DNA from 4 places in the Candidatus Pantoea communis genome. Region 3 is predicted to be linked to each of the others. Evidence: predicted binding sites of a transcription regulator. Region 3 holds the regulator's gene; each other region holds the start of a gene.
The links. The regulator PurR, encoded in region 3, represses purine synthesis genes. The targets are predictions, from matches to a motif close to CANGCAAACGTTTGCNTG.
Positions count from the first base shown of each region.

Region 1: rbsD (D-ribose pyranase) is a predicted target of PurR. The motif match lies at 4,770-4,787, and genes of this name have one in related genera.
Region 2: serA (phosphoglycerate dehydrogenase) is a predicted target of PurR. The motif match lies at 2,596-2,613, and genes of this name have one in related genera.
Region 4: hmpA (NO-inducible flavohemoprotein) is a predicted target of PurR. The motif match lies at 6,745-6,762, and genes of this name have one in related genera.

Region 1 is NZ_VWXC01000006.1:236,514-244,617, reverse strand. Features, by position in the region: gene rbsK (ribokinase) at 1-885, opposite strand, end outside; gene rbsB (ribose ABC transporter substrate-binding protein RbsB) at 950-1,825, opposite strand; gene rbsC (ribose ABC transporter permease) at 1,853-2,824, opposite strand; gene rbsA (ribose ABC transporter ATP-binding protein RbsA) at 2,821-4,329, opposite strand; gene rbsD (D-ribose pyranase) at 4,337-4,756, opposite strand; gene F3J37_RS10850 (YgiW/YdeI family stress tolerance OB fold protein) at 4,927-5,322, opposite strand; gene qseB (quorum sensing response regulator transcription factor QseB) at 5,494-6,156, shown strand; gene qseC (quorum sensing histidine kinase QseC) at 6,153-7,484, shown strand; gene kup (low affinity potassium transporter Kup) at 7,497-8,104, opposite strand, start outside.
Region 2 is NZ_VWXC01000004.1:106,743-114,846, forward strand. Features, by position in the region: gene F3J37_RS07720 (oxidative stress defense protein) at 1-549, shown strand, start outside; gene F3J37_RS07725 (LysR family transcriptional regulator ArgP) at 656-1,561, opposite strand; gene rpiA (ribose-5-phosphate isomerase RpiA) at 1,743-2,402, shown strand; gene serA (phosphoglycerate dehydrogenase) at 2,693-3,931, shown strand; gene F3J37_RS07740 (5-formyltetrahydrofolate cyclo-ligase) at 4,006-4,611, opposite strand; RNA gene ssrS (6S RNA) at 4,801-4,984, opposite strand; gene zapA (cell division protein ZapA) at 5,024-5,353, opposite strand; gene F3J37_RS07755 (YecA/YgfB family protein) at 5,524-6,105, shown strand; gene pepP (Xaa-Pro aminopeptidase) at 6,154-7,476, shown strand; gene ubiH (2-octaprenyl-6-methoxyphenyl hydroxylase) at 7,473-8,104, shown strand, end outside.
Region 3 is NZ_VWXC01000001.1:472,390-480,493, forward strand. Features, by position in the region: gene F3J37_RS02465 (C40 family peptidase) at 1-380, shown strand, start outside; gene cydH (cytochrome bd-I oxidase subunit CydH) at 466-555, opposite strand; gene purR (HTH-type transcriptional repressor PurR) at 831-1,856, shown strand; gene punR (DNA-binding transcriptional activator PunR) at 1,853-2,764, opposite strand; gene punC (purine nucleoside transporter PunC) at 2,873-4,075, shown strand; gene cfa (cyclopropane fatty acyl phospholipid synthase) at 4,385-5,533, shown strand; gene F3J37_RS02495 (riboflavin synthase) at 5,582-6,232, opposite strand; gene F3J37_RS02500 (MATE family efflux transporter) at 6,431-7,804, shown strand; tRNA gene F3J37_RS02505 (tRNA-Val) at 7,959-8,035, shown strand; tRNA gene F3J37_RS02510 (tRNA-Val) at 8,039-8,104, shown strand, end outside.
Region 4 is NZ_VWXC01000024.1:68,744-76,847, forward strand. Features, by position in the region: gene purL (phosphoribosylformylglycinamidine synthase) at 1-683, shown strand, start outside; gene F3J37_RS23870 (sensor histidine kinase) at 1,324-2,751, shown strand; gene qseG (two-component system QseEF-associated lipoprotein QseG) at 2,755-3,426, shown strand; gene glrR (two-component system response regulator GlrR) at 3,429-4,760, shown strand; gene glnB (nitrogen regulatory protein P-II) at 4,966-5,304, shown strand; gene hmpA (NO-inducible flavohemoprotein) at 5,354-6,538, opposite strand; gene glyA (serine hydroxymethyltransferase) at 6,877-8,104, shown strand, end outside.

The DNA.
Region 1 (8,104 bases), on a different contig from region 3:
CACTGAGGGCTGCGCACCTGGACGCGTCACCGCAATCGCGGCGGCAGCGTGGGCAAAACGCACGGCATCATGCATCGCCACACCTTCCAGACGCGCGGTAATAAAGGCGCCGTTAAAGGTATCGCCCGCAGCGATGGTATCGATGGCCTGCACGGTGAAGCCCGGAATACGCACGCCTGTGCCCTGCTCGCTCAACCACACACCACGACGACCTAAGGTAATCAAAACGGTAGAGATGCCTTTATCATGCAACGCCTGCGCCGCATGTGCTGCATCTTCATCACTTTTCACCGCGATGCCGGTCAGAATTTCGGCTTCGGTTTCGTTCGGTGTGATGATATCGATTAAGACCAGCAGCTCATCAGACAAATGTGTGGCAGGCGCTGGATTCAGAATCACTTGCGTGGCATTGGCACGCGCAATCTTCGCTGCCGCCAACACGCTTTCCAGCGGCGATTCCAACTGCATCAGCAAGGCCTCAGCATCAGCAATCACTTGCTGATGGCGATCGACACAGGCTGGCGTCAGCGCCGCGTTAGCACCGGAATAGATGCCGATATTATTTTCACCTTCGCCATTCACGAAGATCATCGCCACGCCGGTGGCTTCGTCTGCCACGATTTCTACCGGAGCAGTATCAATACGGTCCTGCTGCAGCTGCTGGCGGATACGTTCGCCAATGTCATCTGCACCTACACAGGCAATAAAAGCGATATCCGCGCCAGCACGACCGGCCGCCACGGCCTGGTTAGCCCCTTTGCCACCAAAGGCAATCTGATACTGTTTGCCGATCACCGTTTCGCCCGGACGCGGAAAATGGGTGAGGTTCAGAATGTGGTCGGCATTGATGCTGCCAAGTACCGCCAGTTTTGCACTTGTGTTCATAGGGAGTGATCCAGAAAGTTGCGCCACCAGGACGGTGGCGCGTTGCCATGCTTTTCTTTGTTTTTTATTTGGTGACCAGCTTCAGGTCAACTGGATTAACCGACTGTACTTTTTCGCCTTTCAGCACTTTATCTGCAGTGTCCACACCAATCACGCCAATTTTATCAGGCATCTGCGCCACTGTGGCGGTCAGTTTACCGGCTTCTACCGCTTTCACACCGTCAGCGGTACCGTCAAAGCCCACCACCAGTACATCGGTTTTACCGGCAGTCTGCAGCGCACGCAGTGCGCCCAGCGCCATTTCGTCGTTCTGAGCAAATACAGCCTGTACATCCGGATGCGCCTGCAGCAGGTTCTGCATCACGTTCAGACCTTTAGTACGGTCGAAATCTGCTGGCTGGCTCGCCAGGATATTAAATTTGTGCGCATCAGCAGCCTGCTTGAAGCCTTCGCCACGCTCGCGCGCTGCGGAAGTCCCGGCAATACCCTGCAGCTCGATGATTTTTGCGCCATCGCCCAGTTTCTTCGCGATGAAGTCACCGGCCATTTTGCCGCCGAAGCGGTTGTCAGAAGCCACGTGGCTCACCACGGTGCCTTGTGCCGCCACGCGGTCCAGGGTGATCACCGGAATGTTGGCCTGGTTGGCCATCTTCACGGCGTTACCCACGGCATCAGAATCCGTTGGGTTAATCAGCATCAGCTTGGTGCCACGCACAGTCAGATCCTGTACGTTCGCCAGCTCTTTCGCCGGGTTATTCTGCGAATCCAGCACCACCAGGTTATAACCCAGTTTGTCGGCTTCTTTCTGTGCGCCATCTTTCAGAGACACAAAGAACGGATTATTCAGCGTTGATACAACCAGCGCAATGGTGTCCTTAGCCATCGCGCCAGCACTGAGGGTGGCGCCAAGGATGACGGCCAATGCAGTTAACTTTTTCATTTATAGAGTCCTGTGTGAAGGTCAGAGTTATTTGCTGCTTTTGTTATCCACCAGCACCGCCAGCAGAATGACAACGGCTTTAACAATCATTTGGTAGTAAGAAGATACGCCCATCAGATTCAGGCCGTTGTTCAGGAAACCCAGGATCAGCGCGCCAATCAGCGTGCCCATAATGCGACCTTTACCGCCCGCCAGGCTGGTTCCGCCTAAGACCACCGCCGCGATGGCATCCAGTTCATAACCGGTACCTGCCGTCGGTTGCGCAGAGGAAAGGCGCGCGACTTCGATGGTGCCCGCCAGCGCTGCCAGCAGACCACACAGCGAATAGACGATGATTTTGACGCGGTTAACATTGATACCTGACAGACGTGTCGCCGCTTCATTGCCGCCTAACGCATAAATGTAACGACCGAGGCGCGTGTGATGCAGCATGTACCACGCCAGCGCGAACACTACTGCCATCAGCCACACCGGCGTTGGGATACCCAGCGGACGGCCAATACCGAACCAGCCGAACAGATCGGCGTTATCACTGAAACCGGTGTTGATCGGGCTACCGTTGGTGTACACCATGGTCACGCCGCGCAGCAGCAGCATCATCACCAGCGTGGCGATAAACGCCTGTACCTTGCCGCGCGCCACAATGACGCCGGTAATACCGCCAATCGCCGCACCCAGCGCCAGCGAAGCCGCTACTGCCACCAGCGCATTCACTTCCAAACCGACAATCGAGGCGGCGACCGCACCGGTGAGCGCCAGCAGCGATCCCACCGACAGATCAATACCCGACGTCAGAATCACCAGCGTCATGCCGACGGCCATAATGGCGTTAACCGAGGTCTGCTGCAGGATGTTGAACATGTTGGCAACGGTGAAGAAGTTCGGGCTTTGGCTCGCCACCACGGCAATCAGCACGATCAGCGCAATCAGCGATTTCTGCTCCAGCAGCCAGGCTTTGCTAAACCAGCGACGGCTGGCGGGTAAGGTTTGGGTGCTCATACAACTAACTCCTCGCTGTGTTGCTTACCGACTGCCGCCGCCATCAGGGATTCCTGGGTAGCCTGCTCACGGGAAAATTCGCCACTCAGATGGCCTTCATGCATCACCAGGATGCGATCGCTCATGCCCAGCACTTCCGGCATTTCCGATGACACCAAAATGATGCTCAGCCCTTCGGCTTTAAACTGGTTAATTAACTGATAAATCTCTTTTTTCGCACCCACGTCCACGCCACGCGTCGGCTCATCCAGAATCAGTACGTTCGGGCGCGTCATTAATCCGCGCGCAATCGCCACTTTCTGCTGATTACCCCCCGACAGCAGGCCAATCGGCTGCTCCATTGACGGGGTTTTAACGTTGAACAAACGGATGAAGTCGCCTACTGCTAGTTGTTCTTCACTGTGTTTCAGATTACCGGTGGCATGGCTGAAATAGCGCAGCGCGGTCAATGACATGTTCTCTTTCACCGACATGCCGAGCACCAGGCCATCGCGCTTGCGGTCTTCTGAGATATAGACGATGCCGTTGGCCAGGCCGTCCTTGGGTGATCGGGTAATAATTTCGCGACCGTTGAGCGTAACGGTGCCGTTGCTGCGAGGCAGTGCGCCGTACAGCACTTTCATCAGTTCCGTCCGTCCCGCGCCCATTAAACCGGAAATGCCAAGGATTTCCCCTTTGCGTAGGTTAAAACTGACGTTATCCACGCCCGGCCCGCTGAGATTTTTAACAGTTAAACGAATATCGCCCGGTGCCTGATCAATATGCGGATATTGATCTTCCAGCTTACGGCCCACCATCATCTCGATCAGACTCTCTTCGCTGAGATCGCTCACCGCGCGCTCGGCAATAAATTGCCCGTCACGAAACACGGTGACATCATCGCAAATCTCGAAGATCTCTTTCATACGGTGCGAGATATAAACAATGCCGCAGCCCTGCGCTTTCAGTTCATTGATTACGCGGAACAGCGACAGGGTTTCGGTATCGGTCAGCGCATCGGTCGGTTCATCCATAATGATGACCTTCGACTCGAAGCTAAGCACTTTGGCGATCTCAACCATCTGCTGATCGCCAATCGATAAATCGCCCACCAGCTTATGGCTGTTGAAGCGCAGGTTCAGACGATGTAATAAGGCATCCGCCTCGGCGTACATCCGGTTCCATTCGATGCGGCCAAAGCGGTTAACAAATTCGCGACCGAGGAAAATATTCTCCGCCACGGTCAATTGCGGAATTAGGTTGAGTTCCTGATGAATAATGCCAATGCCCGCTTCCTGCGACGCTTTCGGTCCAGAAAAAGCCACATCCTTGCCCAGCCACTGCAGAGAGCCCGCATCCATGCTGTAAATGCCGGTCAGCACTTTCATCATGGTGGATTTCCCCGCGCCGTTTTCACCCACCAGCGCCATCACGCGCCCCGGATAAACAGCCAGCGAAGCGCCATTCAGCGCTTTCACGCCGGGAAACGACTTTTCAATCCCTTTGAGTTGCAATAACGGTTGCATAACGACCTCAGAAGGTTACGCCAGCGCTCAGGATGACATTCGCATACGGAGAACACTCTCCGCTGCGAATGACGGCCTGACTACGCTGCGTTTCTTGTTTGAACTGTTCATGGCTGGTGTAACGGATGGTGATGACATTCCCCTGGTGCCGTTGCAAGGCATCGAGCACGGCGAGCAGTGCGCTGTGGAGTTGCGGATTGTGTTGCTTGATCTCCTCCGCCATCAGGGCGCTTTCGACTTGCATCTCCTGAGTGACAACATCAACCACCTGTAAAAATTCGGGCGTTCCCGGCGTCAACGCCAGGTCGATTCGCTGTGGTCCGGCCGGAATCGGCAAGCCCGCATCCGCAATCGTCAGCGTATCGGTGTGCCCCAGGCGGGCAATCACATGAGAGAGTTCAGCGTTTAACAAGCGACCTTTTTTCATTTCTTCCACTCCACAGCGAAACGTTTCGCTGAGCGGGAGTGTATTAAATGTGCGCGGCAACTCAATGACGTCATCACGGAAATGTGATCGCCATCGAAACGTTTCGCTTGTGCCGGGAATAATTTGAGTTTGGTGGTGGATGCGAGCCGCCTGAGCGGCTCTGAAGGGTGTTATGGCAGCTTGCGGACCTGCTTAACGTCCAGTTCAATGGAATTAAAGTCCTTATCCAGCTCGCCGGTCAGTTCAACCTGATCCTTCGGAGTGATGGTCTGTCCGTGCCAACGCTTATGGTCGATTTCCACTTTCATGTTGCCGCTACCGTCACGGAACAGATAATCCTCATCGCCGATTTGCTTATCGAGATAACCGCGCACGGTGATCCAGCTGTCGTCTTTCATCTCTTCAGCCTGCTTAACGGTCACTACACTGGTGTTATCCGCCTGGAAGCCACCTGCGTGAACCTGAGCCTTTGGCGCACTTGGGTCAACAAATCCCCCCTGTTGTGCGGCCAGAACCGGCGTGGAAGCCAACATAATAATCGCGATTAACGCTGCACTCTTTTTCATTTTTCACCTCTGTTCCATGAATGTGTGGAATACGGAGGCTATTACAGCACAGGGTTCTTAACAGGATCTTAAGGGGTAAAAAAACACGAAAAATAGCCAATCTGCGGCGATTGACGCTGTACAAGCGGATTTTTGCTTCGTATAACGACTCTTGCACTCAAGGAGAAACACATGCGCATATTATTGATCGAGGACGACACGCTGATTGGCGATGGCCTGAAAGTCGGGCTAACGAAACTCGGCTTCAGCGTTGACTGGTTCGTGTCAGGCGAAGCGGGATTTCAGGCTTTATCGGCCGCACCCTGGGATGCCGTGGTACTGGATCTTTCGCTGCCCGGGCGTGATGGGCTGGAGATTCTGCGTCAATGGCGTGAGCAGGGCGCAGATGTACCCGTGCTGATCCTCACCGCACGCGATGCGCTCGATCAGCGCATACAAGGATTACAGTCAGGCGCTGACGACTATTTGTGTAAGCCCTTCGCGCTCGCTGAAGTCGCCGCGCGTTTACAGGCGCTGATTCGCCGCCGTCATGGACAACTACAGCCCGAGTTGAAACACGGCAAGGTGGTGATGTCGCCCAGCAGCCACAGCGTCTGGATTGACGGCGAAACCATCAGCCTGAAGAGCCGTGAACTGGCGCTGCTGGAGCTGTTTATGCGCAATCCAGGTCGCGTGCTAACCCGCAGCCAGCTGGAGGAAAAACTCTACAGCTGGGATGACGATGTCTCCAGCAACGCAGTAGAAGTGCATATTCATCATCTGCGCAAAAAGCTCGGCACAGCGTTTATTCGTACCGTTCACGGCGTGGGTTATACACTCGGTGCGGCAGAATGAGTCTGTTTCTACGACTCGCCATCGGCTTTGTGCTGCTGATTACGCTGTGCGGTGGGGTGGCCAGTTACAGCGCCTGGCATCAGACCCGCGACACCGTTAATGAGCTATTCGATACCCAGCAAATGCTGTTTGCCAAACGCCTGCTGTCACTCGATCCCACCAGCTTACACGCCGCCTCACTGCCAAAAACCAAATCCATTTTGCGCCATCACCGCGGCGATCAGGATGATGATGCACTGGCGTTTGCCATTTTCCGTGCGGACGGCCAGCCGTTGCTTAACGATGGCGAGAACGGGCGCGATATGCAGTTTGATGATAAGCGTGACGGTTTTCGCGAAGGTCGTCTGCGCGGCGACGATGACAGTTGGCGGCTGCTTTGGCTGACTTCTGCTGATAAACAATATCGCGTGGTAGTGGGCCAGGAGTGGGAATACCGCGACGATATGACGCGCGATCTGGCACTGGCGAGTTTGATGCCGTGGCTTTACGCCATGCCCTTTATGCTGCTGATGCTGCTGGCATTGGTGTGGTTCGAATTGCGCCCGCTAAAGCGCCTGACGGCATCACTCCAGTTGCGAGCACCCGATGACGCCACACCGCTCGACGAAGCACGCTTGCCCATAGAGGTGCAGCCGTTGGTGGCGGCATTAAACGGGCTGTTTCACCGTATGGCGCAACTCGTGCAGCGCGAGCGCCGTTTTACCTCCGATGCGGCGCACGAACTGCGCAGTCCGTTAGCTGCACTGCGCGTGCAGAGTGAGGTGATTCAGCTGGCGGATGATGACGAAGCAATGCGCAAACGGGCATTGCAGCAGCTTGATAGCGGCATCCAGCGCGCCACACGGCTGGTGGATCAACTCTTAACGCTATCAAGAGTGGAAGCGGACGATCTGCGCAGCGAATTTCAGCCGGTGCCACTGGCACCGCTGCTGCAAAAGCTTCTGATAGAACATTTTCCACAGGCCGAGGCGCAGCAGATGGATCTACAATTGCATGCACAGGCCGAACCGGTGATGAACGGTCATCCTCTGCTGTTGAATTTGCTGATGCGTAACCTGCTGGATAACGCGCTGCGCTATGCGCCGCCGGGCAGCCAGATTCAGTTCACGTTAAACGCGCGGACGATAATTATTGAAGATAACGGGTCAGGCGTCAGCGATGAGCAGCTTGCGCGCCTTGGTGAGCGTTTCTGGCGACCGCCGGGGCAAACGCAAACGGGCAGCGGTTTAGGAATATCGATTGTGAAAAACATTGCGCAACTGCACGGTATTCGCATCGCATTCAGCCATGTGCAGCCTCAAGGCTTGCGCGTCACCTTGAGCTGGTGACGCGCTTAATCCTTAAATCTCGACCTGCGTGCCCAGCTCGATCACGCGATTAGGCGGGATTTCAAACTGATCCGGCGCACGCAGCGCATTGCGTTGCAGCGCAAGGAACAGTTTGCCGCGCAGACGCAGATACCACGGGCGATCGCCAATAATCAGCGATTCATGGGACATGAAGAATGAGGTTTCCATCATGCGGCAGTTGAGACCTTCCAGCCCGCAGCGGTGGAAAATTTCTTCCACGTTCGGGGTTTCACGCCAGCCGTAACTCGCCACCACGCGCCAGAAGGTGGGCGATAGCTGTTCGATGGTAACGCGACGCACGTTATGCACGTAAGGCGCATCCTCAGTACGTAGCGTCAGCAGTACCACACGCTCATGCAGCACTTTGTTGTGCTTGAGATTATGCAGCATGGCAAAAGGGATCACGTTCAGGGCACGCGACATATAGACTGCGGTGCCCGGCACGCGTACCGGCGGAGATTTCTCCAGCGAAGCGATCATCGCTTCAAGCGAATTGCCGTGCTCATGCATACGACGCAACAGGCGGAAGCGCTCGCTTTTCCAGGTGGTCATAACGATAAACATCATCAGTGCCAGGGTCAGCGGCAGCCAACCGCCGG
Region 2 (8,104 bases), on a different contig from region 3:
GATGCGAAAAAACAAGCTGATGACCGCGTGGCGCAATATTTCGATTTCCTGCAAAAGAACGGTATCGAAAAGAAAGATATTGATGCGGCAAACCTGAGCACGCAACCCGAGTATGACTACACCAAAGAAGGGAAGTCCGTACTGAAAGGTTATCGTGCGGTGCGTCAGGTGCAGGTGACCTTACGTCAGCTGGATAAACTGAATGAGTTGCTGGATGGCGCGCTGAAATCCGGCCTGAACGAAATCCGTTCAGTAGAGCTGGGCGTGGCGAATGCCGATGCTTATAAAGATCAGGCACGCAAAGCGGCGATTGCTAACGCCACTCAGCAGGCAGGCGCATTGGCAGAAGGCTTTAATGCGAAATTAGGCCCGGTATACAGCATCCGCTATCACGTGGCGAACTATCAGCCAATGCCAATGGCGCGCATGTACAAAGCGGCTGCTGCCCCTGCGGATACCACCGCGCAGCAGACCTATGAGCAGCAGAGCATTCACTTTGACGATCAGGTCGATGTCGTGTTCGAGATTAAGCCGAATACAGCTCAGTAATCTGATGTGTTGAATCATAGCGGCGTGATTTATGGCGCTGAACGGCAGCAATACTGTTGTCCATTCATGCGATAAACTGCGCCGCTATGCTCATCGGTAATTGGGATTAGGCTGTCGCCGTATCCTGACGCAATACGCGATGACCGTGCGCGATTAACGCATCCGTCACGCTGCGCATTAAGCGGCTCTCTGGCGCAAATCGGTGCCAGTAAAGCATGCGACGCTGATAAAGACCCGGCGTCAAATCCACCAAATCCCCTTGTGCCAGTTCACGCTCAATCTGTAAGTGCGGAATCATACAGCACACCGAACCCTGACGCGCCAGCTGCACGAAGGCTTCCGACGAGTTAACGATGTGGCACGGTACGCTACCTGGGGACAGATCAAAGTTCTGCTGTAAAAACGCCTGATGCATATCATCGAGATGGTCAAATGCCACCGCAGGGGCTTTCAACAAAGCCGAACGCGTGACGCCATTCGGGAAGTAGCGCGCAGCAAAATCCGGCGAGGCGCAGAACAGATAATCCAGTGCACCCAATTGATCCACCAGACAGCTTGGCAGCGGTTGTGGCTGGATACTGACGGCACCGACCACTTCACCACGACGCAGGCGTTCCTGAGTGCGGGTTTCATCTTCGACCTGCAGATTCAGGCGCACCGGTGAATCGGCCAGCACATCTTTCAGCGCAGGAAGCAGCCAGGTCGCCAGACTGTCGGCGTTGACCGCCAGTGACAGCAGCAATGGCGTGGTGCCGCCGTTGTCATCACCCAGCCACTCTTCTTCCAGCAACTCGACTTGATGTAACAGTGCCAGCAGTTTTTGTCCTTGCTCGGTCGGACGCGGCGGCACGGTACGCACCAGCAGCGGCTGACCAAATAAATTTTCCAGCTGTTTAATGCGCTGTGACACCGCAGACTGCGTGATGCAGAGTTTTTGGGCCGCACGCTCAAAACCGCGCTCGCGAATCACAGCATCCAGCGCCTGAAGCGTTCGATAATCCGGGCGTTTCATTGTTGTTCTCTCTCGTTCAGGATGGAAAGTACTATGCCACAAAACTGTCATATTGTGCTGCGGCGGATTTTTGCGGGCTGGCTTCCAAAGGCTTAAATCGATGCGTTAACAGCCGCGCATTTTCACGACGCCTTGTTTTATACTACGCGCACTTCGATGTCGCACAGGTTTTAAACATACCATGACCCAGGATGAACTGAAAAAAGCGGTTGGTTGGGCAGCACTGCAATTCGTGCAACCCGGCACCATTGTTGGCGTTGGTACCGGTTCAACAGCGGCGCATTTTATTGATGCGCTCGGCACCATGAAAGATCAAATTGAAGGCGCGGTCTCCAGTTCGGAAGCCTCGACGGAAAAACTCAAAGCCCTGGGGATTCCGGTTTTTGATTTGAATAATGTGGATGAGCTGTCGGTGTACGTTGACGGCGCGGACGAAATCAATCCACAGATGCAGATGATCAAAGGCGGCGGCGCAGCGCTGACGCGTGAGAAAATTGTCGCAGCGGTGGCGAAGAAGTTCATCTGCATTGCGGATGCCTCCAAAGAGGTGGATATCCTGGGTAACTTCCCGCTGCCGGTGGAAGTGATTCCGATGGCGCGTGCATTTGTCGCGCGTGAACTGGTGAAGCTGGGGGGCCAGCCGGAGTATCGTCAGAACGTGGTGACCGACAACGGCAACATTATTCTCGACGTGCATAATCTGCGTATTCTCGACCCGATTGCATTGGAAAAAACCATCAATGCACTGCCGGGCGTGGTCACCGTGGGCTTGTTTGCTGCGCGTGGTGCTGATGTGGCGTTGATCGGCACGGCAGAGGGTGTGAAAACCATCACTTATTGATCTGATAGCGTACTCACCGGCGCGAGTGCTGCGCCGGTTATTTCCATCTGCAAAACATCTTTTCTTGCTGGGGTGAAATTTGGTGACTTATGTCACAAAAGATTCATCAACAGCAGGTTCGTACTTCGGCGCACTCGCATCCCACGATTTTGTACGGCTTTGTGCTGCCTCAACGTGGGCGCGTGCTGGCGGTCAGGCAATCGTTTGTATTGCCGCGCTCGAAATTTTTGATATTTTGGCAGAAGGCTACCTTATGGTAGTCCTCGTTGAATTCTGAATAGGGTCGGGAAATGGCAAAGGTATCACTGGAAAAAGACAAGATTAAGTTCCTGCTGGTGGAAGGCGTTCACCAGAGTGCACTGGATAATCTGCGTGCTGCAGGTTACACCAACATCGAATTCCACAAAGGGGCACTGGATGCGGAGTCGCTGAAGTCCTCCATCCGCGATGCGCACTTCATTGGTATCCGTTCCCGTACCCAACTGACTGAAGAGATCTTTGCGGCGGCTGAGAAGCTGGTCGCAGTGGGCTGTTTCTGTATCGGTACTAACCAGGTTGACCTGAATGCGGCCGCAAAACGCGGTGTGCCGGTCTTCAATGCGCCATTCTCTAACACCCGTTCAGTGGCTGAGCTGGTGATTGGTGAAATGCTGCTGATGCTGCGCGGGATCCCTGAAGCGAACGCCAAAGCTCACCGTGGTATCTGGAACAAAGTGGCTAACGGCTCGTTCGAAGCGCGCGGTAAGAAACTGGGCATCATTGGCTACGGCCATATCGGTATGCAGCTGGGCGTACTGGCAGAAGGCCTTGGCATGCACGTGTTCTTCTACGATATCGAAACCAAACTGCCGCTGGGTAATGCGACACAGGTTCGTCACCTGTCCGATTTGCTGAATATGAGCGACGTGGTCAGCCTGCACGTACCAGAAAATGCTTCAACGCAAAACATGATTGGCGCTGAAGAGCTGGCGCTGATGAAGCCGGGCGCACTGTTGATCAACGCCGCACGCGGCACCGTGATTGATATTCCAGCCCTGTGCAACGCCCTGGCGAATAAGCATCTGTCCGGCGCGGCCATCGACGTCTTCCCGGTTGAACCAGCGACCAATAGCGATCCGTTCAACTCACCGCTGTGCGAGTTTGATAACGTGATCCTGACGCCACATATCGGGGGCTCGACTCAGGAAGCGCAGGAAAACATCGGCCTGGAAGTGTCGGGCAAGCTGGCGAAATACTCTGACAACGGTTCTACGCTGTCTGCGGTTAACTTCCCGGAAGTGTCTCTGCCGATGCACGCTGCTAGCGTCAGCCGCTTGCTGCACATCCATGAGAACCGTCCTGGCGTGCTGACCGCGATTAACCAGATCTTTGCCGAGCAGGGCATCAACATCGCCGCTCAGTATCTGCAGACCTCGCCGGTAATGGGTTATGTGGTTATCGATATCGATGCAGAAGAAGATGTGGCGGAAAAAGCGCTGCAGCTGATGAAAGCGATTCCGGGCACCATTCGCGCCCGTCTGCTGTACTGATGATTCAGGGCACCATGCGTGCCCGTTCATCTTGCTGATTGCTCAGGGCGCCACATCGTTTGGCGCCCTTTGTTTTATCGTTCGGCGCTATCCCACTGCCACAGCTTTGACGGCGTCAAAATAGCAGGCAAGGGGACATCCCATGCCGCGACTGGCAATGCCTCAACACGCTGGCAATCGTGCGCAATGCCCATCGGTAAAAAGCCATGCTGCTGCCAGTGCTGCAGGGTGCGATCGTAAAAACCTCCACCCATGCCCAATCGCTGACCCTGGTGGTCAAATGCCACTAACGGCACCAGCATCACATCCAACTGATCGAGTGTGGCCATCTGCGTGATATCCAGCGGCGGTTCCGGGATGCGCAATTTGTTCGGGGTCAGTGAGGTCTCAGGTGTATAACGCAGGAACAGCAGATGGCCGGGAGCGAAAGGATGCAGTACCGGCAAATAAACCTGCTTTTTCTGCTGCCACAGCTTGGCAATCAGCGGGCGGGTGTTGATTTCACCATCGACAGATAAAAACAGCGCGATGCGTTGAGCATTAGCGATAGGCGCAAAGTTGATAGCGTGCTCGGCGAGCAGATCGGCAGCTTGTTCCTGCTGTTCAGGCGTAAGGTTGCGACGCAGATGGCGCACATGCTGACGAATGTCCTGGCGATCAAGTAGGGAAGGTGCGGTCATGATGCCCCCCGGCAGAGTCGGCTATTTGGCCAACTATATCATGCGAAGCGGGAGATTCGCGTCATACTTCAGGTACAGGGGGGTTAACTGCGCTCATGCACCCCAATCACTCAATTTGTTAAGCTGATTGGGATTCATTTGCTTGCCGCCTTGCTGAAACATGAGTCTCTGGCGAAGGGGACGAAAGAGAAGATCTCCGAGATGCCGCCGCAGGCTGTAACCCTTGAACCCTTGGTTCAAGGTGAATATGCCGTCGCAACCATCAGGCTTCTCGGACGGACCGAGCATGCTCACAGGTTACGGAGCGTCACATTCTGTTGGTATGAAATATCGGCTCAGGGGACTGGCCCGCTTGCAAACATCTCAGAGAAAATTGACTTCACCGTCACTCTAACACGAGTACCATGAAGTGTTATTCGAATTTAGGGCCCTGGCGATCAGTTATGCGACCTTGCTCAACTAATGCTTGTTCAATGGTCTGCTGCAGCATGCGGATACGTTGTTCCATGTTTGCTGCATAGTCGCGCGTCTTGCCTTTTTCCTGTGCCAGCTCGTGGCAGATATTTAAGGCGGCGATGAACACCAGTTGCTCTGTATTGGTGACTCTAGTGCGAACTTTTAAATCTTGCAACCGTTGATTGAGATCCTCAGCAGCCAGATTCAGCGCATCTTGCTGTTCGGGAGGACAATTTACTCTCAATGAACGACCAAAAATCTGAATATCTACCGGTTGTGCAGACATGCCACCATCCTGACTGATTACTCTGTTCGCATCTCCCTTACCTGTCAATGGGTTGGGAGGTGCGCAACTATATAGAGCCGCGATATAAGTTACAACCCCTTTTCTGGAAACCCTGAGGCACCTGGTGGTAGCATAACACGAACTTATTCTGCCAACGACGACCAAAGCCTATGTCTTTACAGAACGAAACTCCTGGTTACAACGCGCTAGCCGCAGCCCTTTCTCAGCAGGGCGTGGGCATGACGCCAGCCGAAATGCACGGATTGCTGTCCGGCATTTTGTGTGGTGGCAATAAAGACACCCGCTGGAAAACCATGGTCCATGACCTCACCAACGAAGGCATGGCGTTTTCACAAAGCCTGTCACAGCCGCTGCAGGCGCTGCATGAAAATCTGAGCAATACGCTGGAAGACGAGGGTTTCATGTTCCAGCTGATGCTGCCGGAAGATGATGATATCACCGTCTTCGATCGCGCGGATGCGCTCGCGGGCTGGGTCAATCATTTCCTGCTCGGCTTAGGCGTTACGCAGCCGAAGCTGGATAAAGTCACTGGCGAAACCGGCGAAGCGATTGATGATTTGCGCACCATCGCGCAGCTCGGTTACGACGAAGATGAAGATCAGGAAGAGCTGGAGCAGTCGCTGGAAGAAGTGATTGAGTATGTGCGCGTGGCGGCCTTGCTTTGCCATGACACATTCACTCGTCAGCACACGCCAACTGCGCCGGAAGTGCAAAAGCCAACGTTACACTAAGTGCGTTATTGCGGGCGCGTGGTGCCCGTTTCAACAGGGAGTGCAAACATGATTACACTGGATACTTTCCAGCAACGTCGTCAGGCGCTGATTGCCCGTATGGCACCTGGCAGCGCCGCTTTGATTTTCGCTGCACCTGAAGTGACCCGCAGCAACGACACGGAATACAATTTCCGCCAAAACAGCGACTTCTGGTATTTCACCGGGTTCAATGAACCGCAGGCGCTGCTAGTGCTGATCAAAAGTGATGACAAGCATAACCACAGCGTGCTGTTCAATCGAGTTCGCGACCTTACCGCTGAGATCTGGTTTGGCCGCCGCCTCGGGCAAGATGCCGCACCCGCTAAGCTTGGCGTTGACCGCGCTTTACCGTGGGATGACATCGGTGAGCAATTGCATCAGCTGCTCAACGGGCTTGATGTGGTGTATCACGCTCAGGGTGAGTACGCAGAAGCTGACCAACGGTTGTTCAGCGCGTTGGAAAAACTGCGTCGCGGCTTCCGTCAGAATCTCAGCGCGCCTGCCACTGTCACCGACTGGCGTCCGTGGGTGCACGATATGCGCCTGTTCAAAAGCGAAGCTGAGATTGAAATCCTCCGCCGCGCAGGAAAAATCAGTGCGCTGGCACATACTCGTGCGATGCAAGCCTGCCGTCCGGGGATGTTTGAGTATCAGCTCGAAGGCGAAATTCACCATGAATTCAATCGCCACGGCGCACGTTTCCCTTCTTACAACACCATTGTGGGATCGGGTGAGAACGGCTGCATCCTGCATTACACCGAAAACGAAAGTGAAATGCGCGATGGTGATTTGGTGCTGATTGATGCGGGTTGTGAATTCCACGGTTATGCCGGGGACATCACCCGCACCTTCCCGGTTAATGGCAAATTCACGCAACCTCAGCGCGAGATTTACGACATCGTGCTGGCCTCGCTGTACAAAGCGCTGTCGATGTTCCGCCCTGGCATCAGCATCCACGACGTCAATGACGAAGTGGTGCACATCATGATCACCGGTCTGGTCGATCTCGGTATTCTGGAAGGCAATATCGATACGCTGTTCGAAGAGCAGGCGCACCGCCCGTTCTTCATGCACGGCTTGAGTCACTGGCTGGGGCTGGATGTGCATGACGTCGGCCATTACGGTACACCAAGCCGTGACCGCATTCTCGAACCGGGCATGGTGCTGACCATTGAACCTGGCCTGTACATTGCGCCGGATGCCAAAGTCCCACCGCAGTATCGCGGTATCGGTATCCGTATCGAAGATGACATCGTGATCACCGCTGACGGCAACGAAAACCTGACCGACAGCGTAGTAAAAGATGCAGAGGCAATTGAAGCCTTGATGGCAGCGGCACGCCACGCATGAGCATTTTGATTGCAGGCGGCGGCATGACCGGGGCAACCCTGGCGCTGGCGATTTCGCATCTGACGCAAGGCCAACTGCCCGTCACGCTCATTGAGCGCAGTCTGCCGGATAGCCGCAAACATCCGGGCTTTGATGGCCGGGCGATTGCGTTAGCGGCGGGCACCTGTCAGCAGCTGGCGGATATCGATGTATGGCGCTCGCTCGCAGATTGCGGCACGCCGATCACGGATATTCACGTCTCTGACCGTGGCCACACCGGTTTTGTGCAGCTAAAGGCGGATGATTATCAGGTCCCAGCGCTGGGGCAGGTGGTTGAGCTGTTTGATGTGGGCCAGCGCCTGTTCCAGCGTCTGAAAAGTGCGCCTGGTGTGACGCTGCGCTGCCCGGATTACGTCACGACGGTGGTGCGATCAGCTGAATCTGTCACAGTGACACTCAACAGCGGCGAGCAGCTACAGGGCGCGTTGCTGGTGGCAGCCGATGGCTCACGTTCGCCCCTTGCGGCGTCATGCGGTATGACCTGGCAGCGGGACGATTATCAGCAGCTGGCGGTGATTGCCAACGTCACCACGCAGCAACCGCATCAGGGGCGTGCTTTTGAACGCTTCACCGAGCACGGTCCGCTGGC
Region 3 (8,104 bases):
CGAAGTTGATGGGACAACTGGGCAAGCCTTACCAGTGGGGTGGCACCTCACCCCATACCGGTTTCGATTGCAGTGGTTTGGTCTGGTATGCCTATAAAGATCTCGTCAAATACAAATTCCCACGCACGGCGAATGAGATGTATCACCTGCACGATGCCGCGCCCATTAAGCGTGAGATGCTGGAGAAAGGGGATTTGGTATTCTTCCGCATCAATAATCGCGGGACTGCCGATCATGTGGGCGTTTACCTCGGCAACGGTAAATTTATTCAGTCACCCCGCACCGGTAAAGACATTCAGATTAGCGCATTGGGCGAAGACTACTGGCAGAAACACTATGTCGGTGCGCGCCGTATGATGACTCCAAAAACTATTCGCTAATTGTTGCGCAACATCCTGTGGCTCTCGCCACAAAAAAAGCCGGACGCTTAATCAGTGCCGGCTTTTTTTATTGATGCGCTTTGAATTAATGAAGAATGGCGGTGAAGCTAAACGCAATAATCATCAACAGTGCGCCAACCGTGGTCATTAGCGCCAGCTTTAAATCTGTACTCATCACTACTCCTTAGTCACACATTTATTAGGGTTAAAACAATTTTCGCACAGCGGTGGGCAAAAATCTCGTCTTATCCGCGCTGGCTTGCTAGAATCGCCGCCTTTCGTTGCGCAACTGATTTTTGCGCATGCTGTATTTACAGCCTGCTGAAGTGATTTTCCCTGCCTGAAACGGCAGATTTGCCCCCCCCTTTAGGGCATAAAACCCTTCGCAGACGCAAACGTTTAACAAAATACTTATCAGTAAGTTGCGATAAGCCGGGGAGTACCTTTTTCATGGCAACAATTAAAGATGTAGCGAAACGCGCGGGTGTATCTACCACCACCGTTTCGCATGTCATCAACAAAACGCGTTTTGTTGCAGAGGAAACGCGTAACGCCGTATGGGAAGCGATTAAAGAGCTGCACTATTCGCCGAGCGCCGTTGCGCGTAGTTTGAAGGTGAATCACACCAAAACGCTGGGACTGTTAGCCACTTCCAGCGAAGCGCCCTACTTTGCCGAAATTATCGAAGCGGTTGAGAACCACTGTTTCGAACGCGGCTATACCTTGATTCTGGGCAACGCACATAACGATTTGCAAAAGCAGCGCGCTTACCTGTCGATGATGGCGCAAAAGCGTGTGGATGGTCTGTTAGTCATGTGCTCAGAGTATCCTGACGATTTGCTGCAGATGCTGGAAGAGAACCGCAACATTCCGATGGTCGTGATGGACTGGGGCGCCTCTCGCGGCGACTTCACCGATACCGTACAGGATAACGCCTTCCAGGGGGGTTACCTGGCTGGACGCTACCTTATCGAGCGCGGTCACCGAGATATCGGTGCGATTCCGGGTCAAATGGAGCGCAACACCGGCGGCGGGCGCCATGCGGGCTTCCTGCAGGCGATGAGCGAAGGCGGTGTGACCGTGCGGCCGGAATGGGTTGTTCAGGGCGACTTCGAGCCAGAATCGGGTTATCAGGCGATGCAGCAGATCCTTAATCAGAAACAGCGTCCGACCGCCGTGTTCTGCGGGGGCGATATCATGGCGATGGGCGCGATCTGTGCCGCCGATGAGATGGGACTGCGCGTGCCGCAGGACATCTCCGTGATTGGCTATGATAACGTGCGCAACGCGCGCTACTTCACCCCTGCGCTCACCACAGTTCACCAGCCGAAAGCGGAGTTGGGCAAAAAAGCGCTGGAAATGCTGCTGGATCGCATCACCAGCAAACGCGAAGAGCCGCAAACCATTGAGGTCCAGCCTACACTGATTGAGCGTCGCTCCGTGGCGGACGGTCCATTCCGTGATTACCGCCGTTAAAGCTGATTTTCGCTGAGCCACTCGTGGTTCAGCGTTTCAGCATCGCCAAGATAGGCGAGTAACCACTCCAGCGCGGGTGACGCACGCTGTTCTGACCAACTGACGCAGCAGGGACTTTCCGGAAACGGCTGCGGCAGTGATAGCTCGACCAACGCCCCCCTATCCAATAATGGCCGCGCCAGGTGGCCCGGCACCATGCCCACGCACAATCCCGCCTGCAAACAATCCATCCCTGTTTCCCACTCTGGCACCACTAAACGCCGCTGATTATCCAATGTCCAGGTCATGCGTCGTGGTAATGCGCGAGAGGTATCTTCCAGTACCAGCGATGGCCAGGCACGCAGCGCTTCTTCGTTGAGATCGGCACTCGCGGCCAGAGGATGATCAGGACTGACCACACAACGCCAGTTTAGAGCACCCATATCCTGAAAGGCAAAACGTCCACCCACCGGGATCGCCTGGGTGGCGCCAATCGCCACATCGACCCGCCCGTCCGCTAAGGCATCCCATACACCGTTAAATACCTCGTAGCTGATGATCAATTCCATATCCGGGAAATGACGGTAAAAATCCTTTACCAGTTGTCGGGTACGCTGGGGTTTTACAATGCAATCCACGGCAATACTGAGCTGTCCGCGCCAGCCATTCGCCAGTTGCTGGCACTGCCTGCGGGTTGCCAGCATTTTTTTGATAACAGATCGCCCCTCCCGCACAAAATGCTCGCCCGCCGGGGTTAACACCACCTCACGGTGCTGACGCTCAAACAACGGCACGGCCAGCCAGGTTTCCAGCTGACGCACCGTATAGCTGACGGCAGAGGGCACGCGATGTAATTCCTGCGCCGCTGCGCTGAAACTGCCATTGCGCGCGACGGCGTCCACTACTTCCAGCGCATACTCAGACCACATACTTTTGCCTTCAAAAATTTTAATAGCACTGCGCAAATATTAGCGTTTCACAAAGAATGACGCACTCTTTTACACTCCCCGACGTTCAATCTGCCAATGAGAATTACTATGTTGTCGTCAAAAGGATTTATGCCCTATCTTGCCGTGCTCAGCATGCTCGGCTTCCTCGCTACGGATATGTATCTGCCTGCCTTTGGCGATATGCAGCGTGACTTCGCCACCGCGCCGGGCACCATCAGCGCCAGCCTCAGTCTGTTTCTCGGTGGTTTTGCCTGCGCCCAGGTATTCTGGGGACCGTTGTCAGATCGCTTTGGACGTAAACCCATTTTATTGGCAGGTTTGACGATTTTCGCCCTGGGTTGCCTAGGGATGGTATGGGTGACGGACGTCAATATGATGCTGGCGCTGCGCTTTGTGCAGGCGGTTGGCGTGTGCGCCGCCGCGGTCAGCTGGCAGGCACTGGTGGTCGATCGCTACCCCAAAGCCCAGGCCAATAAAGTTTTTGCTACCATAATGCCACTGGTTGCCCTTTCTCCTGCGCTGGCACCTTTGTTAGGTGCATGGCTGATGGGCCATTTCCACTGGCGCAGTATCTTTGTCGTGCTGACGATTATTGCCGTGCTGCTGGTCATCGGCACGCTGCAGCTTGCTGCGCCTAAAAAAGCCAAAGCAGATAATGCTCCGCAACCCGACTGGCTGAATCTGCTCTCCACGCGTGTCTACAGCGGCAACGTGCTGATCTACTCTGCCTGTTCTGCCAGTTTCTTTGCCTGGCTAACCGGTTCGCCGTTTATCCTGGCGTCTGCGGGTTTAACTCCCGCCGATATTGGTCTGAGCTATATTCCGCAAACCATCGCATTTTTGATTGGTGGCTTTGGTTGCCGCGCGATGCTGAGCCGATATCAAGGATCGCAACTGCTGCCGTGGCTGTTAGTGCTTTACAGCCTGAGCATATTAAGTCTGTTTGTCGTCGCGATGCTGCCTGCGCCTTCGTTGATTGCTCTGTTGCTGCCTTTCTGTGGCATGGCACTGGCCAATGGCGCCATTTACCCGATTGTGGTTTCCAGCGCATTAGCGCCTTTTCCGCACGCCACGGGCAAAGCCGCAGGTTTGCAAAATCTGCTGCAACTGGGTTTGTGCTTTATCGCCAGCCTGTTGGTCTCTGCCGGATTACAACAGGCGCTCTACAACACCACACTGGTGATGGTCGCCACTGTGGTGCTGGCCTGGGCTGGCTTCATCTGGCAACGCAGCTTAAACGCACAAAGTGATATTGCTCACACCTCCCGTCCCTGCGAAGATAATCACTGATGCAACGATTATCGTTAGCAAACTAACGATAACTCGTTGAATATTGACCCACGTGAGCATATACTCAGTGGGTCAGCATTTCTGCAACAAATCAATAACATAATTGCATTAATTTTAAGCGACTCTGTCGCTGGGATGGCGTCTGCACGATCTTCCTCTCCTGATTGGTGCCAGACATTTCTATTCAGATTCATACCTCTGTAAAACGTCGGATATCTGGCGCACGGATTTTCCGTGAGATCTCTCACAGGCCTTAGGAAATTGACTATTATTTCCACAGGTTCAAATCGGAAGGGTGATGGAGAAGCTATGAGTTCATCGTGTATAGAAGAAGTGAGCCTTGAAGAAAACCACTGGTTTCGCATCGTCAACGAATTACTGGAACGCGCTGATGTTGCGGTCAATGGCACACGCCCCTGGGATATTCAGGTCAAGCATCCGGATTTTTTTAAACGTGTTTTGCAGGAAGGATCGCTAGGTCTGGGTGAAAGTTATATGGATGGCTGGTGGGATTGCGAACAATTGGATGTCTTTTTCCATCGCGTTCTGCTACAGCATCTGGATAAACAACTCCCGCGTCATTTTAAAGATACCTTGCGTATTGCGGCCGCGCGTTTAACCAATTTACAGTCTAAGAAACGCGCCTGGATTGTCGGGAAAGAACATTACGATCTCGGTAACGATCTTTTTTCACTGATGCTCGACCCCTTTATGCAGTACTCCTGCGGTTACTGGAAAGACGCTGAAACACTGGAACAGGCTCAGTATGCCAAGCTGGATATGATCTGCCGTAAATTGCAGCTTGAGCCCGGCATGACGTTGCTGGATATCGGCTGCGGCTGGGGCGGACTGGCTGAATTTGCCGCGCGCAATTATGGCGTAAAAGTGCATGGCGTCACCATCTCGGCTGAGCAGCAGAAGTTAGCCCAGCAGCGCTGTGAAGGGCTGGACGTGACTATTTTGCTGCAGGATTACCGTGATTTGAATTTGCAGTTCGATCGCATTGTATCCGTCGGCATGTTCGAACACGTGGGGCCGAAAAACTATGCCACTTATTTTGACGTTGCCGATCGCAATCTCAAACCAGACGGCATATTTTTACTGCACACCATTGGTGCCATCACCACCGATATGAATGTGGATCCCTGGATTGATAAATATATCTTCCCCAACGGGTGTTTACCGTCTGTGCGTCAAATTGCTGATGCCAGCGAGAAGCATTTTATTATGGAAGACTGGCATAATTTTGGTGCGGATTATGACACCACCCTGATGGCATGGCATGAACGATTCCAGAAGACCTGGCCGCAACTGGAAGAAAAATACGGCGATCGCTTCAAACGGATGTTTAGTTATTATCTCAATGCTTGCGCCGGCGCTTTCCGCGCGCGTGACATCCAATTGTGGCAGGTGGTATTCAGTCGCGGTAAAGAAGGTGGTTTACGCGTTGCACGGTAATCAAAGATGAGAATTTAAAAAGGCGCCGCGGCGCCTTTTTTTATTGGATTACTCAGCGTCTGCGGCTTGCGCCAGCGCGATAGCCGCGGCTTCACGTTGGGCCAAAACGCGTTCCACCGTCTCGACAATCGCCTGAGTATGGGGATCGATCTCAATGTTCACTTTGTGCCCCAGTTTTTTCGCACCCAGCGTGGTGCGCTCCAGCGTTTCCGGAATCAGGTGCACACAGAATTTGCTTTTAGTGACGTCACCCACGGTCAGGCTGATGCCATCGATACCGACGAAACCTTTATGCAGGATATATTTGATCTGAGAAGCATCCTGTAATTTAAACCACACTTCACGGTTATTTTCAGACTGGATGATTTTGCAGATTTCTGCCGTGGTCATAATATGGCCAGACATTAAATGTCCGCCAATTTCGTCACTGAACTTCGCCGCGCGCTCAATATTCACCACATCGCCCACCGCTAATTCACCAAGGTTGGTAATGCGTAGGGTTTCTTTGATAAGGTCGAAGCTCACGCGATCGCCCTCAATCGCCGTCACCGTCAGGCAGCAGCCGTTGTGCGCCACCGAGGCGCCCAACGCTAATCCCGGTAAAAGTTCTTCCGGCAGACGTACGATATGGGTACGAAACAACTCTTTTTCTTCTACGGCGATAATTTCGGCCGTGCCCTGCACAATTCCAGTAAACATACTCTCAGCCTCTGCGAAGTTTGTGTCAGTTTATCACAGCTTGAGCAGCGCGGTTTAATTTGCCGGAGTTCAAACTTTACACAATTAACTTAACAAAATGCGATCAAAGTTTGGTGGAACGCAGCGCTACCGCTACACTAGCCGCGCATTCTTTGGGGATATCTCCCCTCTTCTCTTCTTAATTTAAGCAGGTGTTACGTGCAGAAGTATTTAACAGAAGCGCGTCAATTGCTGGCCCTCGCGATCCCGGTCATCCTTGCTCAGGTGGCTCAGACGGCGATGGGTTTTGTGGATACCATTATGGCCGGTGCGGTGAGCGCCACGGATATGGCCGCCGTTGCTGTCGGCACCTCTATCTGGCTTCCCGCCATTCTGTTTGGTCATGGTCTTCTGCTGGCGTTGACGCCCACCGTTGCGCAATTCAACGGTTCAGGACGCCGCGAACGCATCGCGGAACAAGTGCGTCAGGGTTACTGGCTGGCACTGGCCGTCGCATTTCTGATCATTGTGGTGTTGTGGAATGCCGGCTATTTGATTCATGCCATGCACGATATCGATCCGCAACTGGCGGCTAAAGCCGAAGGCTATCTCCATGCATTACTGTGGGGTGCGCCCGGCTACCTGTTCTTCCAGGTGGCGCGTAATCAGTGCGAAGGTTTATCAAAAACCAAGCCAGCCATGCTGCTGGGCTTTTTAGGTTTGCTGGTTAACATTCCCCTGAACTACGTCTTTATTTACGGTCATTTCGGTATGCCCGCACTCGGGGGCGTAGGCTGTGGTGTCGCCACCGCTTCGGTTTACTGGGTGATGTTTATGGTGATGCGTTTCTGGCTGAAACGCATGGCAAGCATGCGCGATATTCGCATGAACAGCCGCTGGTCACCGCCCTCACGCGTCATCTTGTCTCGGCTGTTTACCCTCGGGTTACCGGTGGCGCTGGCACTGTTCTTTGAGGTCACCTTGTTTGCGGTGGTGGCACTGCTGGTCTCTCCGCTGGGGATCGTCAAAGTCGCGGGTCATCAGATTGCGCTCAATTTCAGTTCGCTGATGTTCGTTCTGCCACTGTCACTCGGTGTCGCGACCACCATCCGCGTGGGCTATCGTCTTGGGCAGGGCTCAACGGAACAGGCGCGCGTGGCGGCATGGACGGGACAAGGTGTCGGTATCAGCATGGCCGCTATCACAGCGATCTTCACCATCACCTTCCGTGAACATATCGCCGCACTGTATACCGCCAATCCAGAAGTGATTACGCTGGCCGCCCAACTGATGCTGCTCGCTGCCATCTATCAGTTCTCAGATTCCATTCAGGTCATTGGTAGCGGGATTCTGCGCGGCTACAAAGATACGCGCTCCATCTTCTTTATCACCCTGATTGCCTATTGGGTACTGGGTTTACCGGTGGGTTATATTCTGGCGCTGACCGACTGGGTGGTACCGCAACTCGGTCCGGCGGGATTCTGGTGCGGATTTATTGTCGGCCTGACGTCTGCTGCCGTGATGATGATTTGGCGTATTCTTCGGTTGCAACGTTTGCCGGCGCAGATAATTTTGGCGCGCGCGGCCCGCTAAGTCGCTGAACAGGCCGTTATTTGCCCCCGCAATGCCTAAAAAAACAGCGGGTCGCACAGATGCTGGTCAGTCGTCATGGAAAATCATTTTTTCCCTTGCCAGCATCGCGGCCTGCCGTTAATATTCGTCCCCGCTGTCGCCCTGACAGCATGTTGCGCTCTTAGCTCAGTTGGTTAGAGCACCACCTTGACATGGTGGGGGTCGATGGTTCGAGTCCATTAGAGCGCACCAAGTGCGTCCGTAGCTCAGTTGGTTAGAGCACCACCTTGACATGGTGGGGGTCGGTGGTTCGAGTCCACT
Region 4 (8,104 bases), on a different contig from region 3:
ATGTGCACATGAGCGATCTGCTGGCGGGCCGCCGTGGTCTGGAAGAGTTCCAGGCACTGGTAGCGTGCGGTGGCTTCTCTTACGGTGACGTATTGGGTGCCGGTGAAGGTTGGGCGAAGTCGATTCTGTTCAACGGCCGTGTGCGTGACGAGTTCGAAAACTTCTTCCACCGTCCGCAGACGCTGGCGCTGGGCGTGTGTAACGGCTGCCAGATGATGTCGAATCTGCGTGAGCTGATTCCGGGTAGCGAACTGTGGCCACGCTTTGTACGTAACCAGTCAGAGCGTTTTGAAGCCCGTTTCAGCCTGGTCGAAGTGGCTGCGAGCCCATCGCTGCTGCTGGACGGCATGGCCGGTTCTCATATGCCAATCGCCGTGTCGCACGGTGAAGGCTTCGTGGAAGTGCGTGACGGTGCGCATCTGGCTCAGCTGGAAAGCAAAGGTCTGGTGGCGCTGCGCTTCGTGGACAACTTCGGTAAAGTGACCGAAAATTACCCAGCCAACCCGAACGGCTCGCCGAACGGTATCACTGCAGTCACCAACGAAAGCGGTCGTGTCACCATTATGATGCCGCACCCAGAGCGTGTGTTCCGCACCGTGAGCAACTCCTGGCACCCAGCAGAGTGGGGCGAGGACAGCCCATGGATGCGTATCTTCCGCAACGCACGTAAGCAGCTGGGCTAATTTAGCCAATAGCATCAGAGGCCGCCGCAAGGCGGCCTTTCTTTTGGCCGGCTGGTCCAGACTCACTCACTCACTCACTCACTCACTCACTCAATTACGCCATGACCTACTTTGGCTGGCTCGCAAAATTGTCGGAAATTAGCGACAAACACGATTTTGATGTGTCGCTAAATGGTGACATTTAAATTATTGATTTATATTGGATCAATTTTTCATCCTCTAACTCGTTGCTGATCAGCGACACTTTCGCCAGACCAGCCGGTCCGCTTTTTCATAAAAAAATGCGTCACACCTCGCATTACTCTGATAATCAATGCTATTTCATTTCTGGCACGATAGTTGCTATACTCACTGCGTTGCTCATTCTCCTGTCTATGATTGCCCCGCACTGCGGTTGAGCTCATAAAATTCGAATGACGCACCAAACGGAGCCTGCCGTCCACCCAACCGATAATCGCTTGCTTTGCAACGTTATCAAGCATCGGACGCAACGTTGAGTTAGGCTCCACCTATTTTGCAAGCGATGCTGCGGCGTCGCTCTCACGGCAGCCCAAAAGGGCTGCCGTTTTCCTTTCGGTACTTTCTTCCCTATTGATACTTCGTTAGCATGCCAGCAGCTCACATTAAAGGATGCGCGGTAGTGAAGAGATGGCGTCTGTTTCCCCGATCCCTGCGGCAGTTAGTCTTGATGGCTTTTTTACTGGTCCTGTTGCCATTGCTGGTGCTGGCGTGGCAAGCCTGGGAAAGTTTGTCTGCGCTGAGTAATCAGGCCGCAGATACCAATCGCAATACCTTTACCGACGTACGCCGCAGCGAAGCGATGGCGCGCACGGCGCTCGAGCTGGAGCGCAGTTATCGTCAATATTGCGTGTTAGGGGATGCCACCTTGCAAAAGCTTTATCAGACGCAGTGGACGCGGTACGGTCAGATGCTCACCAGCCATGCGGATAGCCTGCCGGATCTTCCTTCCTTCAAAGCGTTGCAGGAAACCTTGCCGCAGCTCGCCAGCGTGCAGTGCGACAACGGTAACCCAGTGGCAAAAGCCGCAACGGCCCTCGAACATTTTTCTGATGCCAATGCGCAAATGGTGCAGGCGACGCGTGAAGTGGTATTTTCTCGTGGCTTGCAGCTTCAGCGCGAAATCGCCGATCGCGGCCAGTTTTTCGGCTGGCAGGCGCTGATTCTGTTCCTGATCAGTCTGGCGCTGGTGCTGCTGTTTACCGGCATGATCATCGGCCCGGTTAAACGCGTAGAGCGGATGATTAACCGACTGGGGCAAGGCAAAGCGCTTGGCGATAGCGTGAGTTTTCGTGGTCCGCGTGAAATCCGCTCTCTTGGCCAGCGCATCGTGTGGCTGAGCGAGCGCCTAAGTTGGCTGGAAGAGCAGCGACATGAGTTTCTGCGTCATCTCTCACACGAACTGAAAACCCCGCTTGCCAGCTTACGAGAGGGCACGGAATTATTGGCCGATCAGGTGGCTGGGCCGCTCAATGCGGAACAGCAAGAAGTGGTCGCGATTCTTGATACCAGCAGCCGCCATTTGCAGCGTCTCATCGAACAACTTTTGGATTACAACCGCAAACTGGCGGATGGCCCCATGGCGCTGGAGCCGGTAGCAATCCATGACATCGTTGATGCGGTCGTTAAAATCCATTCATTGCCCGCCGGTGCACGTCAGATCACCACCCATGTTGATCTTCAGGTGGCGCACTGTCTGGCAGAGGCAACATTGCTGCAAAGGGTCATCGACAACCTCTATTCGAACGCCGTGAACTACGGCAGCGAATCCGGTAACATCTGGCTGCAGAGCCAACAGAAAGGCAACCAGGTGTGGATTGAGGTGGCGAACACCGGCACACCGATTCCGGCCGAAGAGCAGGCGATGATTTTTGAGCCCTTTTTTCAGGGCAGCCAGCAGCGCAAAGGGCCAGTTAAAGGCAGCGGGCTGGGGTTAAGCATCGCCAAAGATTGCCTGCGCAGGATGCAGGGCGATTTGCAATTGGTAACGCGCAAGGATGCGGATGTCTGTTTTCGAATCATTTTGACGACCAGCGCCGGGAATGCCTGATTAATGAAACACACCCTGATTAAACTTTTTAGCTGCGCGTTGGTGGCATTTGGCTTGAGTGCCTGCCAGACACCGTCCACGGGCAGCGCGTTACACGATGGCACCAATCTTCCTGAGCCAGAAGTGCGGCTGCCTGATTATCTGGCGACCGATTGTCAAAACGTGTGGAAGATTGAAACGCCAACAGCCATGAGCAACCCTCTTTACTGGCAGCGTGCTATCGACTGTGGTGAGCGTTTATCCCCAGCGGAAGCGCGGGCTGAGGCACGACGCTGGCCAGTACAAGGCTGGTCGCGTGCTTTTAAACAAGGCATTCTGCTGGCAAATGGCAATGTGACGCCCTTTGAGCGCCGTCAGTTCGTCGATACGCTAGACGGTTACAGCGCTTCCTATCCAACCTCCGTGCGTCCGTTATTAATGTTGTGGCGTAGCAATCAGGCGGCGCAGCTGGCGTTAAGCGGTGAACGCAGCCGCTATGCTGCACTCCAGCAAAGCCACGATACTGAGCTGGATAGCCTGCGCCAGCAGCAAACCAAACTGCGTCAATCACTGGAGGAGACTCAGCGTAAGCTTGAGCGCTTAACTGACATCGAACGCCAGCTGTCGTCCCGTAAACCGGCGGACAGCAGCGATACATCGCACGGCGCCAGTGATGCACAAAGTGAGGATCAGTGACCATGAAACAGTCTGCACGTTTACTGCTGGTGGATGATGATCCCGGCCTGCTTAAACTGCTTGGCATGCGCTTAAGCAGTGAAGGCTATCAGGTGACCACCGCCGCAAGTGGCCCGGATGCGCTGCGCCAGTTGCAGAAAGAGAAAGTTGATCTGGTGATCAGCGATCTGCGTATGGATGAAATGGACGGACTGGCGTTATTTGGCGAAATCCAGAAACGCCATGCGGGTTTACCAGTGATCATTCTTACGGCGCACGGCTCGATCCCCGAAGCGGTTTCCGCTACGCAGCAGGGGGTGTTCAGTTTTCTGACGAAGCCAGTGGATCGTGACGCGCTGTATAAAGCCATTGATGAAGCGCTGGCACAGCGCGCGCCGGTCAGCGATGACACCTGGCGTGAGGCCGTGGTAACGCGCAATCCATTGATGCTGCGTTTGCTGGATCAGGCGCACATGGTGGCGCAATCCGATGTTAGCGTGTTGATTAACGGCCAGAGCGGTACCGGTAAAGAGGTGCTGGCGCAGGCGATTCACGCCGCCAGCCCGCGTGCAAACAAGCCGTTTATTGCCATTAACTGTGGTGCGCTACCGGAGCAACTGCTGGAGTCTGAGCTGTTTGGTCACGCCAAAGGGGCTTTCACCGGTGCCGTGAGTGCGCGTGAAGGGCTGTTTCAGGCGGCGGAGGGTGGCACGCTGTTTCTTGATGAAATTGGTGATATGCCACAGGCGTTGCAGGTCAAACTACTGCGCGTCTTGCAGGAGCGAAAAGTGCGTCCGCTGGGCAGTAATCGGGATGTCGATATCAACGTGCGCATCATCTCGGCCACCCATCGCGATCTGCCCAAAGCGATGGAGAAAAAGAGTTTCCGCGAGGATCTCTACTATCGTCTCAATGTGGTGAATCTGAAGATTCCCGCACTACATGAACGTGCAGAGGATATTCCGCTGTTGGCGAACCATCTCTTGCGCCAATCGGCCGAACGCCATAAACCCTTCGTGCGCAGCTTCTCTGTGGATGCGATGAAACGTTTAGTGGGGGCCAGTTGGCCTGGCAACGTGCGGCAGCTGGTCAACGTGATTGAGCAGTGTGTCGCGCTGAGCACGTCACCCGTGATCGGGGATGCGCTGGTTGAACAGGCGTTAGCGGGTGAAAACACCGCGCTGCCGACCTTTGTTGAGGCACGTAATCAATTTGAGCTCAACTATCTGCGCAAATTGCTGCAAATGACCAAAGGAAATGTCACCAACGCTGCGCGTCTGGCTGGACGTAACCGTACAGAATTCTATAAGCTGCTGTCACGCCATGAGCTGGACGCCAGTGAATTTAAAGAGTAGCTTGCTGCGGCATATTGATTCATCCATTGACTACCCCAAATAATTTGAGTTGCAGTCAGACGGCAAACGAAAGCATCCCGATGAGCTTACTTCTTCAAGCGATTTGGGGAAAAGAGAGCCGCCAACCCCTCTGCAACTTGAAGCAGGACGGGTATATACTACTTGTTATCCGTCCATCATGGAGGGAGTGAAAAAAGGATCTGTCATGAAAAAGATCGATGCAATTATTAAACCATTCAAACTCGATGATGTGCGCGAAGCCTTGGCTGAAGTGGGCATCACCGGGATGACGGTCAGTGAAGTGAAGGGTTTTGGTCGCCAGAAAGGCCACACTGAGCTGTATCGTGGCGCGGAGTACATGGTCGATTTTCTGCCAAAAGTGAAAATCGAAATGGTGGTCGGTGATGACATCGTCGACACCTGCGTTGAAGCCATTATGAATACCGCGCAGACCGGCAAAATCGGCGACGGCAAAATCTTTGTGTTCGACGTGGCGCGCGTGGTGCGAATCCGTACCGGTGAAGAGGACGAAGAGGCGATCTAAGCCCCTTCGTTAGCCTGTTAAAAAGCCTGCATGATGCAGGCTTTTTTGTTTACAGCACTTTGTGCGGGCCAAAAACTTCATAATGGATACGATCGGCACTGATACCGGCATCGACCAGCTGCCGCGCGACAAACTGCATAAATGGCAGAGGGCCGCAGAGCCAGAACTGGCGGTCGGCCTGATTCAATTGGCTGGAGATGCCTGCGAGGTCCATGAATCCCTGCGCATCAAAACGGCCACTGTCCACGCTTTCCGGCTCGCGATACCAGATATGGCTGGTGAAATGTGGCAGGCGAGCACCTGTGGCTTGCACTTCATCCGCGAAAGCATGCTGTGTACCGCATTCGGCCGCATGCAGCCAGTTAACCGCGCCTGCATACTGCTGCTCGGCCAGGCTGGCTAACATTGCCAGCATTGGGGTTTGGCCGACACCGGCAGAAATCAGTGTGACCGGCACGGTTCCTGTCGTTTGCAGATAGAAATCACCCGCTGGAGCCGTACATTGTACAATATCACCGACCTTCGCATGGGTGTGCAGCCAACCGGAAACGCTGCCGTGTTCCTCGCGCTTCACTGCGATACGATAGGATTTACCGTTAGGTAGATGGGTGAGTGAATACTGGCGATGCTGGATATTCTCGTTACCTTCAGGTCGCAGACTAACGGCCAGATATTGTCCGGGCAGGAAATCGGCGACAGGCTGACCATCGTTAGGTACCAGCTCAAAACTTTTAATTACTGAGCTTTCAGTGTTGATGGTGCGAATACGGAAGTCACGCGCGCCACGCCAGCCGCCGACTTTCTCTTCTGAGGCGCAATAAATCGCCTCTTCACGCTGGATAAACACATCCGCCAGCACCCCGTAAGCTTTGCCCCACGCCTGTAAGACGTCATCGCCGGGATTGAGCAACTCTTCGATGGTGGCCAGCAACGTTTCACCGACTACCGCATATTGCGCGGGCTGAATATTCAGGCTGGTGTGCTTCTGCGCAATTTTCTCCACCGCCGGCAGCAGCACCGCCAGATTCTCAAGGTTGCTGCCGTACGCAACAACGGCATTAAACAGCGCCTCACGCTGATTGCCGCTGCGCTGATTATTCATGTTGAAGACGTTTTTCAGTTCCGGATGCTGGGTTAATAAACGCTGATAGAAATGGCCAGTGAGTTGCGGGCCAAGCTGAGCAATAGCGGGCAGGGAAGACTTAACGGTAGCGATAGTTTGCGCATCGAGCATGGTGAATGCCTCACAGTGAATTTAAACATGTATTTTAAATGCATCTTATGATCGTTCATCCAGCCTGTAAATCCCCTGTTTTGATTGCGGGTTAGGTGCTGAAGCTGGAAGCTGGCCCACAAACCTGAAAAATATTCCTCTCCAGCGTGAGCAAATATCGTGATTTACAGGCTTGCAAAAAGGCGTAAAAAACCCGTTCCAGCGCCGTGCCAATCGTTTGCGTAAAAAGAGGGGATTGGCGCTACCGTCACCTGTCAAAACCGTTTACACTGTTGGCCTTCGCCCCTTGCCGGGGCCTAAACTGCCGTTAAAAAAGTTAGCTAGTCAGGAGATGCCGGATGTTAAAGCGTGATATGAACATTGCCGATTATGATGCCGAGTTGTGGCAGGCTATGGAGCAAGAGAAGGTGCGTCAGGAAGAGCACATCGAACTGATTGCTTCTGAAAACTACACCAGCCCACGCGTTATGCAGGCGCAAGGTTCACAGCTCACCAACAAATATGCCGAAGGATATCCGGGCAAACGCTACTACGGCGGATGTGAATACGTTGATATCGTTGAGCAGCTGGCAATCGATCGCGCGAAAGCGCTGTTTGGCGCAGACTTTGCCAACGTACAGCCGCACTCTGGCTCACAGGCCAACTTCGCGGTTTACACTGCGCTGTTGCAGCCGGGCGACACCATCCTCGGTATGAACCTGGCGCACGGTGGTCACCTGACGCACGGTTCACCAGTGAACCTGTCAGGCAAGCTGTATAACGTCATCCCTTACGGCATCGACGAAACCGGCAAAATCAACTACGACGAACTGGCTGAGCTGGCAAAAACCCATAAGCCAAAAATGATCGTCGGTGGTTTCTCTGCATACTCTGGCGTGTGCGACTGGGCAAAAATGCGCGAAATCGCTGATAGCGTGGGCGCTTACCTGTTCGTTGACATGGCACACGTTGCCGGTCTGATCGCCGCTGATGTCTACCCGAACCCGGTTCCGCATGCTCACATCGTGACCTCAACCACCCACAAAACCCTCGCGGGTCCACGTGGTGGCCTGATTCTGGCGAAAAACGGCGACGAAGATCTGTACAAAAAACTGAACTCCGCGGTGTTCCCGGGTGGTCAGGGTGGTCCATTGATGCACGTGATCGCGGGTAAAGCGGTGGCGTTCAAAGAAGCAATGGAGCCAGAGTTCAAATCTTACCAGCAGCAAGTGGCTAAAAACGCCAAAGCAATGGTTGAAGTTCTGTTGGAGCGTGGCTACAACATCGTTTCAGGCGGTACTTATAACCACCTGTTCCTGATCGATCTGGTGAGCAAAAACCTGACCGGTAAAGAAGCGGATGCCGCGCTGGGCCGTGCTAACATCACTGTGAACAAAAACAGTGTACCTAACGATCCGAAGAGCCCATTCGTGACCTCCGGTGTGCGTATCGGTACGCCAGCAGTGACACGTCGTGGCTTCAAAGAAGCAGACGTGCGTGAGCTGGCTGGCTGGATCGCTGACGTGCTGGACAACATCAACGACGAAGCGACCATCGAGCGCACCAAGCAGAAGGTACTCGATATCT